Regions from separate parts of the Methylocystis rosea genome, predicted to be linked through region 3. Evidence: predicted binding sites of a transcription regulator. Region 3 holds the regulator's gene; each other region holds the start of a gene.

Region 1 (4,609 bases), 1.7 Mb from region 3:
CGGGCTGAATGGAACTGGGGCGTCGGGCCGCAGCTCAACGCCACGCAGACCGCCATCGAGGCGAAACGGCTGAACGGCGGCTATGTCGAAGCCAGCTATAAATATGAGGACAAGGACTTCGGCACTGGCGTGTATTTCCCCTTCGTCAAATGGCAATACTATAATGGCGGGTTCAAATTCGATAACAACGCGCCGGCTGGCCGTGTGAACGAATGGGACGTCGGCGTCGAGTACCAGCCCTTGCCGGAACTCGAATTCACCGCGATCTACTCTCACATGGACCGCACCAATACGGTTGCAGCGCCCTATCGGCAGTTCCAGGCGGATCTGCTGAGAATGCAGCTGCAGTGGAACTACTGATCATCTGGTCAGACTAATTCTTGTCAAACGCCTCCGGTTTCGCGCCGGAGGCGTTTGCGATTTCGGGACTTTCGTTTGCTCGTCTGATAACGAAATGACCTTGGTTGGGTTTGGTGCGAGGACTCGAAAGATGAAGCTGATCGCGACGGTTGCCTTGTCCTTTATGTTGGCGTTGGCAGGGTCAGCGCTTGCTGAAGACTATGAGAACGCCGTCAGCGCAACGCGACGCGGCGACTTCGCTGGCGCGTTTAAATTGCTCAAGCCGCTGGCCGAGAAGGGCGACGCGCGCGCGCAAGGCGACCTCGGCGCGATGTATCTCACAGGCAAGGGAGTCGCCGCCAATCCCAAGGAAGCGTTAAAATGGCTTCGCTTGGCCGCAGATCACGGGAATGCCTCCGCCCAATTCAATCTCGGCACCATGTATCTCGAAGGACAAGTGGTCATGAGAGATTACAAGGAGGCGATGAAGTGGAATTTGCTCGCCGCGGGCCAGGGATTGGCGGCGGCGCAAGTGAACATCGCCTCGATGTATTATGACGGCGTCGGCGTCGCGCAGGATTACAAGGAAGCGGCCAAATGGCTGCGGCTCGCGGCGGAGCAGGGCGACGCCGACGCGCAGTTGAATCTCGGCAACATGTATGTCGCCGGACAGGGCGTCGAGCGCGATCTGCTGCGCGGCTTCATGTGGACGCAGCTTGCGACGGAGTCGCTGTCGATGGGCGAGACCGAAAAGAAGGCGGTGCGCGACATGTCGGCAAAGTCATTGTCGCCGGCAGACGCCGCCAAGGCTCAAGCCATGGTCGCTCGCTGCAAGGAATCGAAGTTTAAAAATTGCGACTGAGCTGCAGGGGAACGCTCGGATCGAGCAGAGCGTTTCCGCCTTTGATTTCCGTCTATTCTCGCTCGATTTGGATTTGGTCTTTCGCTGTCGGGCTCGCAGGCTTTAGTCCCACGAGCAGCTGATCGACGAGGGTTGTTTCAGCCCCGTTCAGCCAAGTCCGCCACCACGCCCCTCCGGCGATAAGCCTTGCGCCCGTTTGATCAACCGTGGTCGGCGGGCTTTGCCCACGGCCGGCAGGTGAGAAGCCTGCTACTGTTCCGGACCCTTCACAGCGCCTTTCGTCCCATCCACCCCGGCAGTTGGAACGGGGTCGGGAGTCGTGTGACCGTTGCTGGGCTGCGACGCGCGATGGCGTTTGCTTAACCCGAGCAGACATTCGCAGTCGCATGTTGCTGCTGTATTTCTAAAACGAGAATCATATTTCTCGAATGTGTGTACATTGTATAAAATAGAAATAATATTGCTGGAAGTTTGCTAAAATAGTACATTATTGGGACTATGCGACTGTTGTCATAAAATGTATAAGGACGTACGCAAAATGCTATACTATGCATAAAGCTTAAAGTAAGTTAAAGCGGCTTTTAACTAGTACCTAGGTCAATAACGTACTGTATCTAAGGCGATTAAATGTGTGGTACTGCAGCAACACGTTGAATTATAGCGATTAGATGCTGCGACAATACATGTTAAGTCATGGATTTGTCATCCGACGTGGGCCATAAGTCGCGCGCTGTTTTTTTTAAACGCTCATGAAAGCGCGAGGCTGGGACATGGCAATTACACGGTTCAATCAATCACTCGCTCTAGCGACGGTGGGAGCATTGCTCTCGACGACGGGGCAGGCGGCCGACAGCGCCACTGAGGCGCGACTGCGCATGCTGGAAGCGGAGATCGCGAGGCTTCGTCCGCTGGAAGCGGAGGTCGCCAAGCTTCGTCATGAGACGCGCGGAGCCAAAGCGCAGGCGAATATCGCGACCAACGTCGCCAACGCCGCAGTCGTGGCGAAGGGCCCGCCGGGTCCGCCCCCGCCGCCGCCGGTCTTCGTCAGCTTTAGGAACGGCCTTTTCGTGGAAACGGCGGATAAGCAATTTAGCTTCAAGATTGGCGGTCGCCTCTTTGTAGATGGAGGCGGGACCGTCGGCTCCCCGGGCAACGGCTGGCAGGGAAATGTTGGCTTTGGCCAGGCGCGACTCGAAGTCGAGGGTACCTTCAGGCCCTGGTTTTATAAGATCCAGTACGACTTCGCGAATTCTACAACGCAGCTTTGGAATACAAATCTGCCGAATGCGAACGGGGGCACGGGTCTCCAGTTCTGGTCAAGAAACTACGTAACCGACCGCAATTTCCTTTGGGGCGGATTCCGCGACGCATACCTCGGTCTGCAAGATCCGCGCTTGTCGCATCCGTTGCTCGCTGAGCCGGTCTATTTCAAGATCGGCAGCCAGTACGAGTCTTTCAGCTTAGAGGCGTTGGCTTCTTCGAAATATCGCGACACGATCGAACGGCCGCTTGCGGTCGATGCGATCGCGCCCTTCCGCCATATCGGCGTGGCGGCTGGCATGATCGGCAAAGACAATTGGACGGCTCACTTCGGTCTTTACTCGCTGAGCTTCCAGGATCTCAACGCTCGTCCGGTTAACACCTCGTCAGGAAATGCGGGCGTTTTAGCGCCGGCCTATAGCGGCTACGGCGTGAAAAACGCTAATTGGTACCAACCCTGGGGAGGCGGCGCCTACTGGGAAACCACCGGCCGCGTAACCTGGGCGCCCATCTTGGATGAGCATCGACTTGTGCATTTAGGCGTCGCAGGAAGCTACCATCAGCCAAATAATGCGACAGCCTACAGCGACGACCGTAACTCGGCGCCAGGCAATCGCCTCGGGTCGGAAGCCAATGTCCTGGGCACGAACTTCCTCGGAACGACGGATCTTTCGTGTGGCCGTTTCGCTCAGTCTGCCCCCTTGGTGGCGGGCGCGGTGAACTTTAACCAGTATAGCGCCGCAGGCAACTGTATAAAGGATATCGAAAAAGTCGACCTTGAGGCGGCATTTTCATACGAAAACTTCTTCGTCCAGGGCGAGTGGCTCATGGCGAACTATAACCGTAACACGTCCGCAGCTCAGCAGTTTGCGTTGACCCAACTGGCTCAGTTGGGCGCCGCTTCGCCCGCTCAGGGACTGTTTATCTCCCCCGGTAATTCCAATTACGTGACCACCGGAGGATATGTGCAGGGCGAGTGGTGGATTACAGGAGAAGAGAAAGCTCAGTCCTACGACATGAAAGACAAGAACGGCGTCACGTTTGGTCAGCTGAAGATCAAGGATCCGTTCATGAGGGGCGGATGGGGCGCATGGGGTCTGGTCGGCCGCTGGAGCGTTCTCAACCTGAACAATGGGCCATACCAGGGCGCGTCTCTCTATAACAACCTGGCGGTCGCCAATAACGCGTTCGGATTATTCGGGGGCCTCCCGGGAACTCCTGCACAGATCGCCAATGCAACTCTCTTGCAGAACGTTATCGCAAACTCCGGCGTCTATGGCGGCTATCAACAAAACGTGACGGCAGGCGTCAACTGGTATCCGGATAACGGCATCGCCTTCCAGTTCAACGCGACCCATGTGATGTCTCTGAAATCGCCGTTGAACTGGAACAATCAGTCTTCCTACGAGAGTGGCTCGCACCCGACGTTCCTCGAAATGCGGGCGAAGGTCTACTTCTAGCTCTTGCAACTCGAAAATTCCGCGCCCCTTCTCGGGGCGCGGAAGCGACAGGGCCCCCTTCATCATGGCAGGCGGAGGTTCGCGGCAAGGTCCATTAAGGTCTAATGGCAAGGTCTATTGGTAAGCATAGACGGTCAGACCGCACGAAACCCGCCGAGCCCAAGGTCCGGCGGGCTTTTCTTTGCGTCTATGCGGATGATATGGTTTTTGACGATTGAAATTCGCCCAAAGGGAGCGCTCGAGTTCGCCGATGAGGTCGCTCGTGACGACGCTGAGGCGCCTGGTCGGGCGTCCGTTCCCCCGGCGCTACGGGTTGAGAACGCGCATGAACCGCTATGACCGCCAGCCTCAGCCTGCTGACGAGGCCGTCGTCGAATATCTCGACGGCGAATATCGCGTGCGCAAGCCCGGCGCCTATGTGCGCTGCGCGGTGACGGGCGAGCCGATCCCGCTCGAGGATCTGCGCTATTGGAATGTCGATCTGCAGGAGCCTTACAGCGGGCCACACGCCAAGCTGATGCGTCTTGGCGTCAAGAAGCCCGACTAAGGATCGGAAAGACGCGCTTCGTCCGCCTTGCACAGCCCGCGAAGCGCTTCGTCCAGAATGACCGCGTCATCGAAAACCAAGGCGACGGGTAGCGTATCGACGCCCAGCGTCGCAAGCTGGCCGCCCATTCGCGCCGCATCC
Region 2 (4,609 bases), 950 kb from region 3:
ATGGCAAGATTTTTGTTTCAAACGTCGAAGGCGCGATCCGAATTCGCACCGGCGAGACCGGCGCGGACGCCATCTAGCACTGAGCCCCCGCCCCATGAGCTTTCTCGCCAACATCTTTCGACGCTCCGCCGCGCCCAATTCGAAAACAGCTAAACAGCAAGATCAGCAAAGAGAGGCATCGAACCACATGACAACGGCCAAGGACGTTCTTAAGCAGATCAAGGATAACGACGTTAAATACGTCGATTTCCGTTTTACCGACCCGCGCGGCAAGTGGCAGCATGTGACGTTCGACGTTTCGATTGTCGATGAAGAAGCTTTGACCGAAGGCATCATGTTCGACGGCTCGTCGATCGCCGGCTGGAAAGCGATCAATGAATCGGACATGACGCTCCTTCCGGATCTGGATTCCATCTCCGTGGATCCCTTCTTCGCGGCGTCGACGCTCTCCGTCGTCTGCGACGTCGTAGAGCCCGCGACAGGCCAGCCCTACAACCGCGACCCGCGCGGCATGGCCAAGAAGGCGATGGAGCATCTGAAATCGACCGGCGTCGGCGACACGGCCTTTTTTGGTCCTGAGGCCGAATTCTTCGTCTTTGACGACGTGCGCTTTTCAGCCGAGCCCTACGATACGGGCTTCACGCTGGATTCGACCGAGCTGCCCTCCAATAGCGGCACGGCCTATGAGGGCGGCAACCTCGGCCACCGCGTGCGCACCAAAGGCGGCTACTTCCCGGTGCCGCCGGTCGACGCCGGACAGGACATGCGCGGCGAGATGCTCGCCGCCATGGCGGCCATGGGCGTCAAGGTCGAGAAGCACCATCACGAAGTCGCCTCCGCCCAGCACGAACTCGGTCTGAAGTTCGAGACGCTCGTCACGGTCGCCGACCACCTGCAGATCTACAAGTATGCGATCCATCAGGTGGCGCATTCCTACGGCAAGTCGGCGACCTTCATGCCGAAGCCGGTTTTCGGCGACAACGGCTCGGGCATGCATGTCCATCAGTCGATCTGGAAGGACGGCAAGCCGGTCTTCGCGGGCGACAAATACGCAGGCCTCTCTCAGGAGTGCCTGTGGTACATCGGCGGCATCATCAAGCATGCGAAGTCGCTGAACGCCTTCACCAACCCGTCGACCAATTCGTATAAGCGTCTGGTTCCGGGCTATGAGGCGCCGGTGCTGCTCGCCTATTCGTCGCGCAATCGTTCGGCGTCGTGCCGCATCCCCTTCAGCTCCAACCCGAAGGCGAAGCGCGTCGAAGTTCGTTTCCCCGATCCGACGGCGAATCCCTATCTGGCCTTCGCCGCCATGCTGATGGCGGGCCTCGACGGAATCGCCAACAAGATCGATCCGGGCGGACCGGCCGACAAGGATCTCTACGATCTGCCGCCGGAAGAATTGAAGGCCATCCCGACGGTGTGCGGCAGCTTGCGCGAAGCGCTCGATAATCTCAAGGCCGACCACGCCTATCTGACGGTCGGCGGCGTCTTCAACGAGGACTTCATCAACTCCTACATCGACCTCAAGATGCAGGACGTGATGCGCTTCGAGATGACGCCGCATCCGGTCGAATTCGACATGTATTACAGCTACTGACGAAAAGACGCGGCCGCCGCGCCTTCGCGCTGCGGCCACATCACGTCAAACCGGAAGGCGACGCCTCGCCTTCCGGTTTTTTTTGCGCTTTTTTTCGACTGCACGTTGCGCGGCCGTCCTGTCGCATAGGCGTCATGAGCCTGTCATTTCGCCGAGCGAAATTGCGGCGAAAGCAAGAGCGTCTCACACAACATTCGGGCGGGCGTTCCCACGCCGTCTCCACGTCGATCGCGCGCTTGACGCGGCGAGGTGGTTTCGGCCGCAATGATTTTGATGCAACGGAGAAAAGCCATGAAACTGCGCGCCCTCTCCGCCGCCGTCGCGGCTTTCGTAGTTTTGGCCGCCGGCGCTGTTGCGCTCGATCTGGAGCTCTCCCCCTACAAGGTCGTCAACGGACTTTCGGGAAAATTGAGGTCGGTCGGCTCGGACACGATGCATCACGAAATGGAGCTCTGGGCCGAAGGGTTTCAAGCGATCTACCCAAATGTGTCGATCGAACTTGTCGGCAAGGGTTCGAACACGGCGCCGCCGGCGCTCCTCTCGGGAGAATCCCAGCTTGGGCCGATGTCGCGGCAGATGAACCCCGATGAAATCGGGGCCTTCCAGGCGAAATATGGCTACAAGCCGACGGCGGTTCTGGTCGCGATCGACGCCTTGGCGATATACGTCCACAAGGACAACCCGCTCCAATGCATCAACATGGAGCAGATTGAGCGGGTTTTCGCCGCCGACCCGAAAAGCGGCGGCGGCAAGAGCATCCTAACCTGGGGCGAACTTGGCCTCACCGGCGAATGGGCGGCTAAGCCCATTGCTCTGCAGAGTCGAAATGCTTTGTCCGGCACCTATAAATATTTCAAACAGCACGCCCTCGCCGGCGCCGACTTCAAAGACACCGTACAAATGCAGGTTGGCTCTGAAGCCGTCGTCAGCGAAGTGACGAAGGACAAATACGCGATGGGCTATTCCGGCATCGGCTACAAGACGGCGGGGGTTCGCGCGGTTCCGCTGTCGTCGGGCAAAAGCTGCTATGACGCCTCCTTCGACAACACGTATTCGCGCAAATATCCGCTGGCGCGGGGTCTCTTTATTTACCTGATGAAGGACCCAAAGAAGCCGATCGACACGCTCAGCGGCGAATTCGTCAAATATGTTCTTTCGAGAGATGGTCAGACGCAGGCGAAGAAGGGCGGCTATTATCCGATCACCCGCAACATTCGCGAGCATGAGCTGACGCGCCTCGGCCTACTCGCATCGGCGAATTGACAGCAGGCGAAGGCCCGGAGCGCGCGCTCACTGACAAATGCGATAGCTGCCATTCGATCCATGGCGCTCGACGTCGAAATGAAGATGGCTTGCGTGATAGGGATCTGATCCAGGTCCAAGTATCGTGGTGAACCAGCCGCAAGCCGCCGTTCTTAGCGCCTTGACGTAAGCTGTCGATTGAGGATCCGGCTGAGCGTCGACGGCGATCTTTCGACCGTCCGAGAAAACAAATGCGCCGACATCAAGAGCGAGCCCTTTGGCGTGCGCGCTCAACTTGGCCCCGTTATCATGATTGCGGCCGCGGCATTCGTAGCCTGGACCTGTGTCAATCGCGACGAGCGACGCGCCCATCGTCCCGGGGCCGAGCGGCGCCAGCAGATTTTTCACGTAATCGGAAAATTGTAGCGCGAAGGCGCAACCCAGCAGCGGCTTAGCATTGAGCGCGACGCGCCGTACGCCGACCGTGACTGAAAGAAGACGGACCGGCGCCTCGATCGCGCACCCGTCAAGCGCGCCGGCAGGCGCTTCGGCGGGTTCGAAAGCGACGCCAGCCGCGCCCAGATTCGCCATGCAATCCTCGGGGGGATGGGGCTCCACTTGCTGCGGCTTGGCGCCAACGGCAGGCTTTGCCTCCGGTAGGGGGATGGTCTGAAACGCCGGTCGTCGTGGCGGCGTCGGCGCGTCGAGCGCCCCAGCGGAAGTTGCGACACCGCTCAACGCCAGAACGAGCGCAACCTCGACCGTACAGCGCACAAGCTCGCGAGAGATCGTCGTCCTCATCATCGCCTTTAGCCGCGCCATTCTTCTAATCCTGCAGAGGGGCGCCTACATTGGGGCGAGTGGAGGAAGCCAATGTCGAACGCCATCACCGTCACAGTGCCGCATGATCTCGGCGTCGAAGCGGCGAAAGCCCGAGTCTCCGAACAGCTGGCAAGGATGCAACGCGAATATGTGGACAAGGTCGCGCATTCCGAAGTCACCTGGGCCGGCGACGTCGGAACGGTTCGCGTGACGGCGCTCGGCCAGACGGCGACGGCGCAGATCACGGTGCTGAAGGATTTGCTGCGCATCGACGTTCAGCTGCCGTGGGTGTTGGCGGCCATTTCCGGCAAGCTGCAGCAATTAATCTCGCGCAACGCCGGCGACGCCTTGCGCATCGGCCAAGCGCCGAAAAACGACGCTAGCGCCGCGCGTAAAACACCGTAAAGCGGTGGCGCTTCCAGCCGATGTCGGCATAGCGGAATCCCGCGTCTTCGAGCCAGGCGATCTGATCGGCGAAGGTCGCGCTGCGATCGAGCTCCGTGCGCTTTCTCGCCGCCGCGAAATCATCGGCGGCGATTCCTGACCCTCGGACATCCGCTTCCCAGCGGCGCTGATAGGCGTCCTCGATTTCGCGCATCGCGCCGAGCGACTGGTCGGCGTTGAGGAACACGCCGCCGGGTCGCAGCGCATCATGAATCCGCCGGAAGAGTCGGCGCTTCGCCTCGTGATCGAGATGGTGGATGGAGAGCGCCGAGACGACGGCGTCGAGCGGCCCAGGGAGCGGCGCGGTTGCATAGTCCGCGAGCGACAGGCGCAGGCGCGCGCCGTAAACCGCGAGCCGTTCGCGCGCCGCATCGAGCATCCTCGGCGCGAGATCGACGCCTTCGACCTGCGCGCGGGGAAACCGCTTGAGAATCATTTCCGACAAGAGACCGGTGCCGACGCCAAGGTCGACGCATCGAAATTCTCCTTGGCCGACGGCCTCTT
Region 3 (4,609 bases):
CAACAGGCCTTCGGCGCGGGCGGCGGCGGCGAAATCGCCATTCGGTATCCGCATCTTGAGGCCGAACATCAGCCCTTCGCCGCGGATTTCTTCGATGAGCGACGGAAAGCGGTCCTCGAGCTCCGCCAGCCGCTGGCGCAACAGCGCGCCAAGCCGCGCGACGCGCGCCATGAAGCCTTCTTCGAGCACGACGTCGAGAACGGCGCCGCCCACCGCCGTCGCCAGCGGATTGCCGCCGAAGGTGGAGCCATGCGCGCCCAGCGTCATGCCTTTGGCGGCCTCGCGCGTCGCGAGGCACGCGCCGAGCGGAAATCCGCCGCCCAGTCCCTTGGCGAGCGCGACGATGTCGGGCGTGACGCCGGCATGTTCGCAGGCGAGGAACTTGCCGGTGCGGCCGACGCCACACTGGACTTCGTCCAGCGCCAGCAGCAGCCCGCGCGCGTCGCAAAGCTCCCGTAGCCGCGCCAGAAACGACGGCGAAAAGACGCGCAGCCCGCCCTCTCCCTGAATCGGTTCGAGCAGGACGCCCGCCGTTTCTTGCGTGATCGCCGCCTCGACGGCGTCAAAATCGCCGAAAGGAACCTGATCGAAGCCCTCGACGGGCGGCCCGAACCCATCAAGATATTTCGCGTTGCCGCCCGCGGCGATCGTCGCGAGCGTGCGGCCATGAAAGGCGCCTTCGAACGTGATCAGCCGATAGCGCTCGGGCTGTCCGTTCACCGCGTGGAATTTGCGCGCCGTCTTGATCGCGCACTCGACCGCTTCCGCGCCGGAATTGGTGAAAAAGACCAGATCGGCGAATGTGGCGTCGCAAAGCCGCTCCGCGAGCCGCTCGGCCTGCGGGATGCGAAAAAGATTGGAGACATGCCACGGCTCTTCCGCCGCGCGCTTCAAAGTCTCGACGAGATGCGGGTGATTGTGGCCGAGCGACAGTACGGCGACGCCCGCGCTGAAGTCGAGATAGCGGTCGCCGTTTTCCGCAGTCAGCCACGCGCCTTCGCCATGTTTGAATGCGAGATCGGCGCGCGGATAGGTCGGATAAAGCGCTGACGTCAAAAGCCCTGCTCCATGCTCCCGTCGCTGGCTCCGGCCAGAGGAGGCTAAAAAAACAAAGCGCCGCCCGTTTAGGGCGGCAGTTCAGGACGGGATTTTATGCGCGCCGCCCGACGCGGTCAAATCCATGGCGCGGTTCGATATTGGCGTCAAAGCCAGCTGGCGCGGCCGCGCTAGGGTGAGTCCTGCGGGCAACAGTCTCGCCGAAAGCCTGTTGAGAACGCCAGCGCGCGCTTGCCAGCGCGACTCGCGCATGATTCAAAGTAAACAGAAAGTTTCTAGTCAGCGCCCGCGTAGTTCGTTTGGGCGTGTTCTCTCGAGTGTTGATGCGCATCACATCGCCGCAGGGCTTCAGACCTGCGCAGCGGTCGGAAGACATCCGATCCGCGCTCGACCCGAAAGAATGGAGAGCCTAATGTCATGGACCGACGAACGCGTCGAACTGCTCCGCAAGCTTTGGAGCGATGGTCTCAGCGCCAGCCAAGTGGCGGCGGAACTTGGACCGGGCATCACCCGCAACGCTGTGATCGGAAAGATCCATCGTCTGGGACTCGCCGAACGCGCCAAGACGGCGAGCGCGCAGCGGCCGCGCGTCGCCAAGGCCCCTCGCCCGACGCACCCGCGCATGAACGGCGTCTCGTCGCACGGCAATCTTGCGCTCGCTTTCGCGCCGCATGCGCTGGCGGCGCCGCGGCGTGCGCCTGAAGAAGAGGTCGTGATCCCGATATCGGAGCGCGTCACGCTCATGGAGCTCCGCGAATCCATGTGCCGCTGGCCGATGGGCGACCCCACGTCGGCGGAGTTCCGCTTCTGCGGCGGCAAGTCGACGATCGGCGGCGGCCCCTACTGCGCCTATCACGCGCGCGTCGCCTATCAGCCTGCGCAAGATCGCCGCCGCGCGCGCGATCAGTTCAGGGCGCAGCGTTACGCGTGAACCGCATCGGACACGTCACTCGTGTCCGAACGTTTCATCGAAAGAATAGCCCGCGCCGCGCACCGTGCGGATCGGATCCTTCTCGCGGCCGCGGATCAGCGCCTTGCGGAGCCGTCCGACATGGACGTCGACCGTACGCTCGTCGATCTCCGCCGACATGCCCCAAACACTGTCGAGCAGCTGCGCCCGCGTGAACACGCGTCCGGGCTTCTCCATAAAATATTCGAGCAGCCGGAATTCGGTCGGACCGAGGTGGATTTCGCGGCCGGATCGCCGCACGCGACGGGTGTCGCGGTCGAGGTCGATATCGCCGAGCGTGAGCCGTGAAGCGACGCGCTCGGGCCGCGCCCGGCGCAGCAGCGCGCGCACCCGCGCCATCAGCTCCGGAGTCGAAAACGGTTTGACGACATAATCATCGGCGCCGACCGAAAGGCCGCGCACGCGCTCGCCTTCCTCGCCGCGCGCGGTCAGCATGATCACCGGCATGTCTCGCGCGCTGTCCCGCGCCCGCAGGCGTCGGCAGATTTCAAGTCCGGAAACGCCCGGCAGCATCCAGTCGAGAATGACGAGATCGGGCGGCGACTCGGCGAGCCGCAGTTCGGCTTCATCGCCATTGTCGACATGTTCGACCTGATAGCCTTCCGCTTCAAGGTTATACACGAGCAGCGTCGCGAGCGACGTCTCGTCCTCGACGACGAGGATTCGCGGCGCCCGATCGCTTTTCCCAATCCGCTGTAGGACGGCGGACGTCACGTCGCTCATTGCGCCGCCTCGTCCTTCAGGCCGAAGTCGGGAACGCGCGTCTTCGGCCGCTCCGTGGGCATCGCCTCGCCGGTGACCAGATAAACGACCGTCTCCGAGATGTTGGTCGTGTGATCGCCGATCCGCTCCAGATTCTTCGAGCAGAACAGGAGATGCGTACAGAAGGAGATGTTGCGCGGGTCCTCCATCATGAAGGTGAGGAGATCGCGGAACACCGAATCCTCCAGCGCGTCGAGATCGGAATCGTTCTGCCAGACCGCGCGCGCCCGCTCGGTGTCGCGCAAGGCGTAGGCGTCCAACGAGTCCTTAAGCTGCATCGCGGCGATTTCATGCATCGACTTCAGACCGACGATCGCGCGCGGCACGCGCGCCTCCGACACGATCTTGAGCGTTCTCTTGGCGATGTTCTTGGCCAGATCGCCGACGCGCTCGATGTCGCCGGAAATGCGGATCGCGGCGATGCATTCACGCAGATCGACCGCAAGCGGCTGCCGGCGCGCGATGGTGAGAATGGCGTTCTCCTCGATTTCGCGCTGCAACGCGTCGAGACGAGGATCGCTGGAGACGACGCGGTGGGCGAGGTCGACGTCGAAGGTCGACAAAGCGTCCATCGCCTCCGCCAGCATTTTCTCCGCGACGCCGCCCATTTCAGCGATGCGGCGTCCCAGGGCTTCAAGGTCCCGGTCGTAGGATTTAACAATATGATCGCTCATGAGCGCCGTCCTTGAATCGCTGGTTTAGCCAAAACGGCCGGTGATGTAGTCGAGCGTGCGCTTCGCTTGGGGCTTGTTGAACACGTCGTCCGTCTCGCCGAATTCGACGAGCTCGCCGAGATACATGAACGCCGTGTAATCAGAGACGCGCACCGCCTGCTGCATGTTGTGGGTGACGATCGCTATGGTGTAGCGGCTGGCCAATTCGTCTATCAGCTCCTCGACCTTCGCCGTCGAAATCGGATCGAGCGCCGAACACGGCTCGTCGAACAGAATGATCTCCGGCTGCACCGCGACGCTGCGCGCGATGCAGAGTCGCTGCTGCTGTCCGCCTGACAGGCCCAGACCGCTGGTGTGAAGCTTGTCCTTGACCTCGTCCCAAAGAGCGGCGCCGCGCAGCGCGCCTTCGACGCGCGCGTCCATGTCGGCGCGCGGCAGTTTCTCGTATAGCCGAATGCCGAACGCGATGTTCTCATAGATCGACATTGGAAAGGGCGTCGGCTTTTGGAACACCATGCCGATGCGCGAGCGCAAGGCGTTAATGTCGACCGCCGGATCGAGAATATTCTCGCCGTCGAGCAGCACCTCTCCCTCGGCGCGCTGGCCGGGATAGAGATCATACATGCGGTTCAAGACGCGCAGCAGCGTGGACTTGCCGCAGCCCGAGGGGCCGATGAAGGATGTCACCTTATTAGCGTATAAGGGCATGGTGACGGCTTTGAGCGAATGCGACTCGCCGTAAAAGAAGTCGAGATTCCGCATTGAAACCTTGGTCAGCGGCGCCTTTACTTGAGCAATTTGAGCAGCGGCGTTCATTTCGAGTTCCTCCGCCCGGCGCTGAGCGCGCGGGCCGCGATCGAGAGAGCGAGAACAGCGACAGTGATGAGCAGCGCGCCGGTCCAAGCGAGCTGCTGCCAGTCCTTGTAGGGCGACAGGGCGAACTGAAAGATGACGACCGGCAGGCTCGCCATTGGGGCGGTGAGGTCGCTGCTCCAGAACTGATTGTTGAGCGCGGTGAAGAGCAGCGGCGCCGTCTCCCCCGAGACGCGCGCCACAGCGAGCAACACGCCGGTGATCAGTCCAGCCTTGGCGGCGCGATAGGCGACCTTGGCAACGACATGCGCACGGGGCGCGCCGAGCGCCGAAG
Region 4 (4,609 bases), 780 kb from region 3:
ACCCGCTGTCCGGAGCGACAAGGCAGACGGCGCTGTCGGTCAGCCGCGTCGAGGCGCGCACGTTGTCCACATATTCGGCAAGCGTCTCCTTGAGGGCTGCAAGCAGGTCGGCCACGTCCGCCGGCTGCGTCGCCTCCGTCTTGGCGTCCTCGACCAGCGCGATCGCATCGATGTCGGCCTGACCCTGCGTGACGGATTTGAACGGCTTGCCCTCGTAGCCCAGCGCGCTCGTCACCCAGAAGGCGTCGACGGCGTCGTCGAGAAGCAGCACTTCGACGCCTCTGGCGCGGAATCCTTCGAGCTGCGGGCTGGCGCGCAGCCGCTTCATATCGTCGCCGACAAGATAATAAATCGCCGTCTGATTTTCCCTCAGATCGGCGACGTAATCCTTGAGCGCGCGGGTCTGTTCCTCGGACTTCGTCGAGGCGAACCTCGCAATTTCGAACAAATCGTCGCGGCGGCTCGGGTCTTCATGCAGCCCTTCCTTGAGCACGGAGCCGAAGTTCTTCCATACGTCCGCGAATTTTTCGGGCTCCGCGTCGGCGAGCTTCTTGAGCTCCTGCAAAATGCGCGTCGCGATGGCCTTGCCGATCGCGCCGGCGACCGGGCTTTTCTGCACCATCTCGCGCGAGACATTGAGCGGAATGTCGGCGCTGTCGACGACGATGCGCATGAACCGCAGCCAGGCGGGCAGCAGCTCCATGTCGCGCGATATCAGCACGCGCCGCACATACAGCTTGGATTTGCTCTTTCGCGCCGGGTCGAAGAGATCGAAGGGCCGCGCCCCAGGAACAAAGGCGAGCACCGTATATTCGGTGCGTCCTTCGGCGCGCCAATGGGCGATCAGCGCGGGCTCGTCCAGCTGCCCGGACAATTGGCGGTAGAAGTCGACATATTGCTCATGTGTGATGTCAGACTTCGGCTTCGTCCACAGGGCGACGCCTTCGGCGATCCGCCGGGGCTCTTCGCCCGGGGCCGCGATGAGATCAATCGGCGCGGCGATCGCGCCCGAGTGCTCGCGCACGACGCTTTCAACCCGCCAGCCGTCGAGAAATTCATCGCTGTCGGCGTTGAGATGCAGCGTGACGCGGGCGCCGACGGTCGGCGCCTCTTCGAGCGGCAGAGCTGCGATCTGATAGGAGCCCTTGCCGTCTGAACTCCACAGCCAGGCCTGATCCTGGCCGGCCCGCCGCGTCGCGACCTCGACGTGGTCGGCGACCATGAAGGCGGAGTAGAAGCCGACGCCGAACTGGCCGATGAAGCCGGCGTCCTTCTCCTTCCCGAGTTTGTCGAGAAAGGCGCGCGTGCCGGAATTGGCGATGGTGCCAAGGGCGCTGATCAGCTCCTCGCGCGACATGCCGACGCCATTGTCGGCCACGGTCAGCGTGCGCTTCTCCTTGTCGAGTGAGATCGTGACGAGCGGCGCGGCGGCTTGCGCGGCGAGTTTTTCGTCGGAAAGCGCCTCGTAACGCAGCTTTTCACAGGCGTCGGCGGCGTTCGAGACGAGTTCGCGCAGAAAGACGTCGCGCTCCGAATAGACGGAATGCGTCATCAGCTCGAGCAGCCGCGCGACGTCGGCCTCAAAACCGAAATCGGCGGCGGTTTGCGGATCGGCGGCGGGAGCCGCGGCGGCGACGGATGCGGCGTCGTCGGTCATGTTCTCTCCAATGAAAACAAAAAGAGAATGGCGTCGCGGGCGACGCGACTGCGGCTCCTGAATTCGTCAATAATGCGGAATTTTGCAAGAGCCTCGGCGGCGGGGCGCCGCTGCTGGCCCGCTAAAGCTAGACGAGCCGGCGCGGGAGCGAAACTCCCGGCCGGCTCGACCATCGCCACGACCTCTATATCTCTGAACCTCACGCTTCGGGGGGCTGGGGGGCTGACGAAACCGAAAACGCGTGGCCCCGAGCTGTCGAGGCAATGAACTTCATTTTGGGCGGCGCGTTTGGCTGGCAAGGGGCGCCAAGTCGGCGAAAGTATGATTCTTCCCAGCCAAATCTTATCAGAGCGCAAGGATGCGAAGATTCTCGTCGTAAACCAGTCATTAAGTCTTGCCGGGCGCATTCTTGCGGGCCAACATGGTTAAGAGAGATCGAGGAGAGCGGACGCATGGCGGAGTCGGAGACGACGGAGCCCAGCCGGGTTCGACCCGCGCTCGTCGTCGTGAACGGCGCTTCGCCGGACGCGGCGTCGGGAGTTCGGGGAGACAAGCGCGGCGCGGCGGTTTCGTTCAGCCGCCTAGAACTCAACGTCATCTTCAATCTTTATGGAGCGAAAGTCGCGCAGGGAGAGTGGCGCGACTATGCGATCGACTTCACGCCGGCGAAGGCCGTGTTCTCGATTTTTCGGCGCGCGAGCGAAGCGCCGTTGTATCGAATCGAGAAGAACCCGGCGCTGGCGCGTCGGCAAGGCGCCTATTCCGTCATCGCGGCGACGGGGCTCGTGCTGCGGCGCGGACATGATCTCGCGCGCGTCGTGCGAGTCTTGGACCGCGCGCTCAAGCTCGTCGGCGCCGAATAGAACAAAGTCATCTTCGCAAGATCAGAATCGATCGGCCCGATAGGGCGCGGGATCGATGAAGGGCTGTTCGCCCGTCATCATATCGGCGAGGAGCCGGCCGGAAACCGGCCCAAGCGTCAGCCCATGATGCGCGTGGCCGAAATCGAACCATAGGCCGGGATGACGCGGCGCCGGACCGACGATCGGCAGCATGTCCGGCAGGCAGGGCCGCGCGCCGCGCCAGGGTTCGGGGTCCAGCCGTTCGGCCAGCGGAAACAATCGCCGCGCCGTCGGTTCGCAAACCTCGATCTGAACCGGGGTCGGCGGCGCGTCGCGGCGGGCGAATTCGGCGCCGCTCGTCAGCCTGACGCCGCGGCGCATCGGCGCCAAAAGATAACCGACGTCGGCGTCGAGGATGGGATGATTGAGTTTTGCGCCATCCTTTGCGGCGTAATGCATATGGTAGCCGCGCTTCCAGCCGAGCGGAATGCGATAGCCGAGCGGCCCGTAGATGGCGTCCGACCAGGGGCCGAGCGCCACAACCGCGGCGCCGGCGACGAGCGGCCCGTTACCCGTCTCGAAGCGCCAACGCCCATCCGGCTCTTGCGAAAGACTGCGCGCGTCTCCTGAGAGCAGATGGCCGCCACGCGAGACGAAGAGATCGGCATAGGCTTTCGACAGAGCCGCAGGATCGATGATCGCGGCGGTGTCACGGTAATGGATACCGCCCATGATCGGGGCGAGATCGGGCTCCAGCGCCGCGACCCCGGCCGAGTCGAGCGTATCGATATGCAGATCATAGGCGCGCAGCCGCTCGGCGTCGGCAAGGCCGGCGGCGAGCGTCCGCTCGCTGCGATGCAGCTTGATCCACCCGGTCCTGCGCAACAGCTCGCCGGCGCCCGCCTGCTGGATCAGCGCCTCATGCTCGCTCAGGCTGTGTTCGATCAGCGGGCGTCGCGCCTCGAGATTCCGCTGCACCCTCTCTGGCGCGCTCTCGCGCCAATAGCGCAAGAGCCAGGGCCCCACCGCCGGCATGGCCGAGACGTGATAGCGCGCCTCCGGCAGAAGGTTCAGCGCATATTTGATGAGCTTCGCCGGATCGCGCGGGAACAGATAGGGGATGAGGGAAGAACGTTCGATCAGGCCGGCGTTGCCGAAGCTCGTCTCCTGACCCACGGCGCCGGCGCGATCGATGAGCGCGACGTCGCGGCCGCGCGCCTGCAGATGCAGCGCGGCGCTGACGCCGACAATTCCGGCGCCAAGAACGACGACATCCGTCGACTGCATGAATCCCCCAAAGTGATCGCCTCATATATGGACTTTGATGCAACGCGCATGCTAGCGCCTCTCTTCTTCCACAAATTTTCAGGGCGCGCCGGATGATCCCCCGCTATTCCAGACCCGAGATGACCGTGATTTGGGAGCCGCAGACGCGGTTTCGCATCTGGTTCGAGATCGAGGCCTACGCCTGCGACGCGCTCGCCGAGATCGGCGTCATCCCGCGGGAGAGCGCCAAGGCGATCTGGGACAAAGCGGATTTCGTCACCTTCGACGTCGCGCGGATCGACGAGATCGAGCGGGTGACGAAACATGACGTGATCGCCTTTTTGACCCATCTCGCCGAATTCATCGGCGCCGAATCGCGCTTTGTGCATCAAGGCATGACGTCTTCCGACGTGCTCGACACTTGCCTTGCCGTGCAATTGTCGCGCGCCGCCGATCTCTTGATCGCCGACGTCGACGCGCTGCTCTCCGCGCTCAAAACGCGCGCTTTTGAGCACAAATACACGCCGACGATCGGACGCTCGCATGGCATTCACGCCGAGCCGACGACCTTTGGGCTGAAACTGGCTCAGGCCTATGCAGAGTTCGCGCGGGCGCGCGCGCGGCTCGTCGAGGCGCGCAGGGAAATTTCGACCTGCGCGATTTCCGGCGCCGTCGGCACTTTCGCCAATATTGATCCGCGCGTCGAAGACTATGTGGCGCATAAGATGGGACTGACCGTCGAACCGATCTCGACGCAGGTCATTCCGCGCGACCGCCATGCGGCGTTTTTTGCGACGCTCGCCGTCGTTGCGTCTTCCGTCGAACGGCTGTCCATCGAAATCCG

The links. Region 3 encodes PhoB, which activates phosphate uptake and scavenging genes when phosphate is short. Its sites were predicted from a motif close to TGTCATNNANCTGTCAT; they were not measured.
Region 1: the regulator PhoB is predicted to act here: its motif matches at 1,891-1,907, upstream of EHO51_RS05300 (OprO/OprP family phosphate-selective porin).
Region 2: the regulator PhoB is predicted to act here: its motif matches at 1,728-1,744, upstream of EHO51_RS09295 (PstS family phosphate ABC transporter substrate-binding protein).
Region 4: the regulator PhoB is predicted to act here: its motif matches at 2,029-2,045, upstream of EHO51_RS10085 (DUF2794 domain-containing protein).

What each region holds. Positions count from the first base shown of each region.
Region 1 is NZ_CP034086.1:1,115,638-1,120,246, forward strand. Features, by position in the region: gene EHO51_RS05290 (porin) at 1-360, shown strand, start outside; gene EHO51_RS05295 (tetratricopeptide repeat protein) at 491-1,201, shown strand; gene EHO51_RS05300 (OprO/OprP family phosphate-selective porin) at 1,972-3,921, shown strand; gene EHO51_RS05305 (DUF2093 domain-containing protein) at 4,247-4,468, shown strand; gene lpxK (tetraacyldisaccharide 4'-kinase) at 4,465-4,609, opposite strand, start outside.
Region 2 is NZ_CP034086.1:1,907,652-1,912,260, forward strand. Features, by position in the region: gene EHO51_RS09285 (P-II family nitrogen regulator) at 1-77, shown strand, start outside; gene glnA (type I glutamate--ammonia ligase) at 188-1,597, shown strand; gene EHO51_RS09295 (PstS family phosphate ABC transporter substrate-binding protein) at 1,889-2,860, shown strand; gene EHO51_RS09300 (extensin-like domain-containing protein) at 2,888-3,661, opposite strand; gene EHO51_RS09305 (polyhydroxyalkanoic acid system family protein) at 3,713-4,066, shown strand; gene EHO51_RS09310 (class I SAM-dependent methyltransferase) at 4,041-4,609, opposite strand, start outside.
Region 3 is NZ_CP034086.1:2,856,860-2,861,468, forward strand. Features, by position in the region: gene EHO51_RS13795 (aspartate aminotransferase family protein) at 1-1,056, opposite strand, end outside; gene EHO51_RS13800 (GcrA family cell cycle regulator) at 1,469-1,987, shown strand; gene phoB (phosphate regulon transcriptional regulator PhoB) at 2,003-2,749, opposite strand; gene phoU (phosphate signaling complex protein PhoU) at 2,746-3,462, opposite strand; gene pstB (phosphate ABC transporter ATP-binding protein PstB) at 3,487-4,278, opposite strand; gene pstA (phosphate ABC transporter permease PstA) at 4,275-4,609, opposite strand, start outside.
Region 4 is NZ_CP034086.1:2,077,849-2,082,457, reverse strand. Features, by position in the region: gene htpG (molecular chaperone HtpG) at 1-1,657, opposite strand, end outside; gene EHO51_RS10085 (DUF2794 domain-containing protein) at 2,110-2,520, shown strand; gene EHO51_RS10080 (NAD(P)/FAD-dependent oxidoreductase) at 2,542-3,786, opposite strand; gene purB (adenylosuccinate lyase) at 3,879-4,609, shown strand, end outside.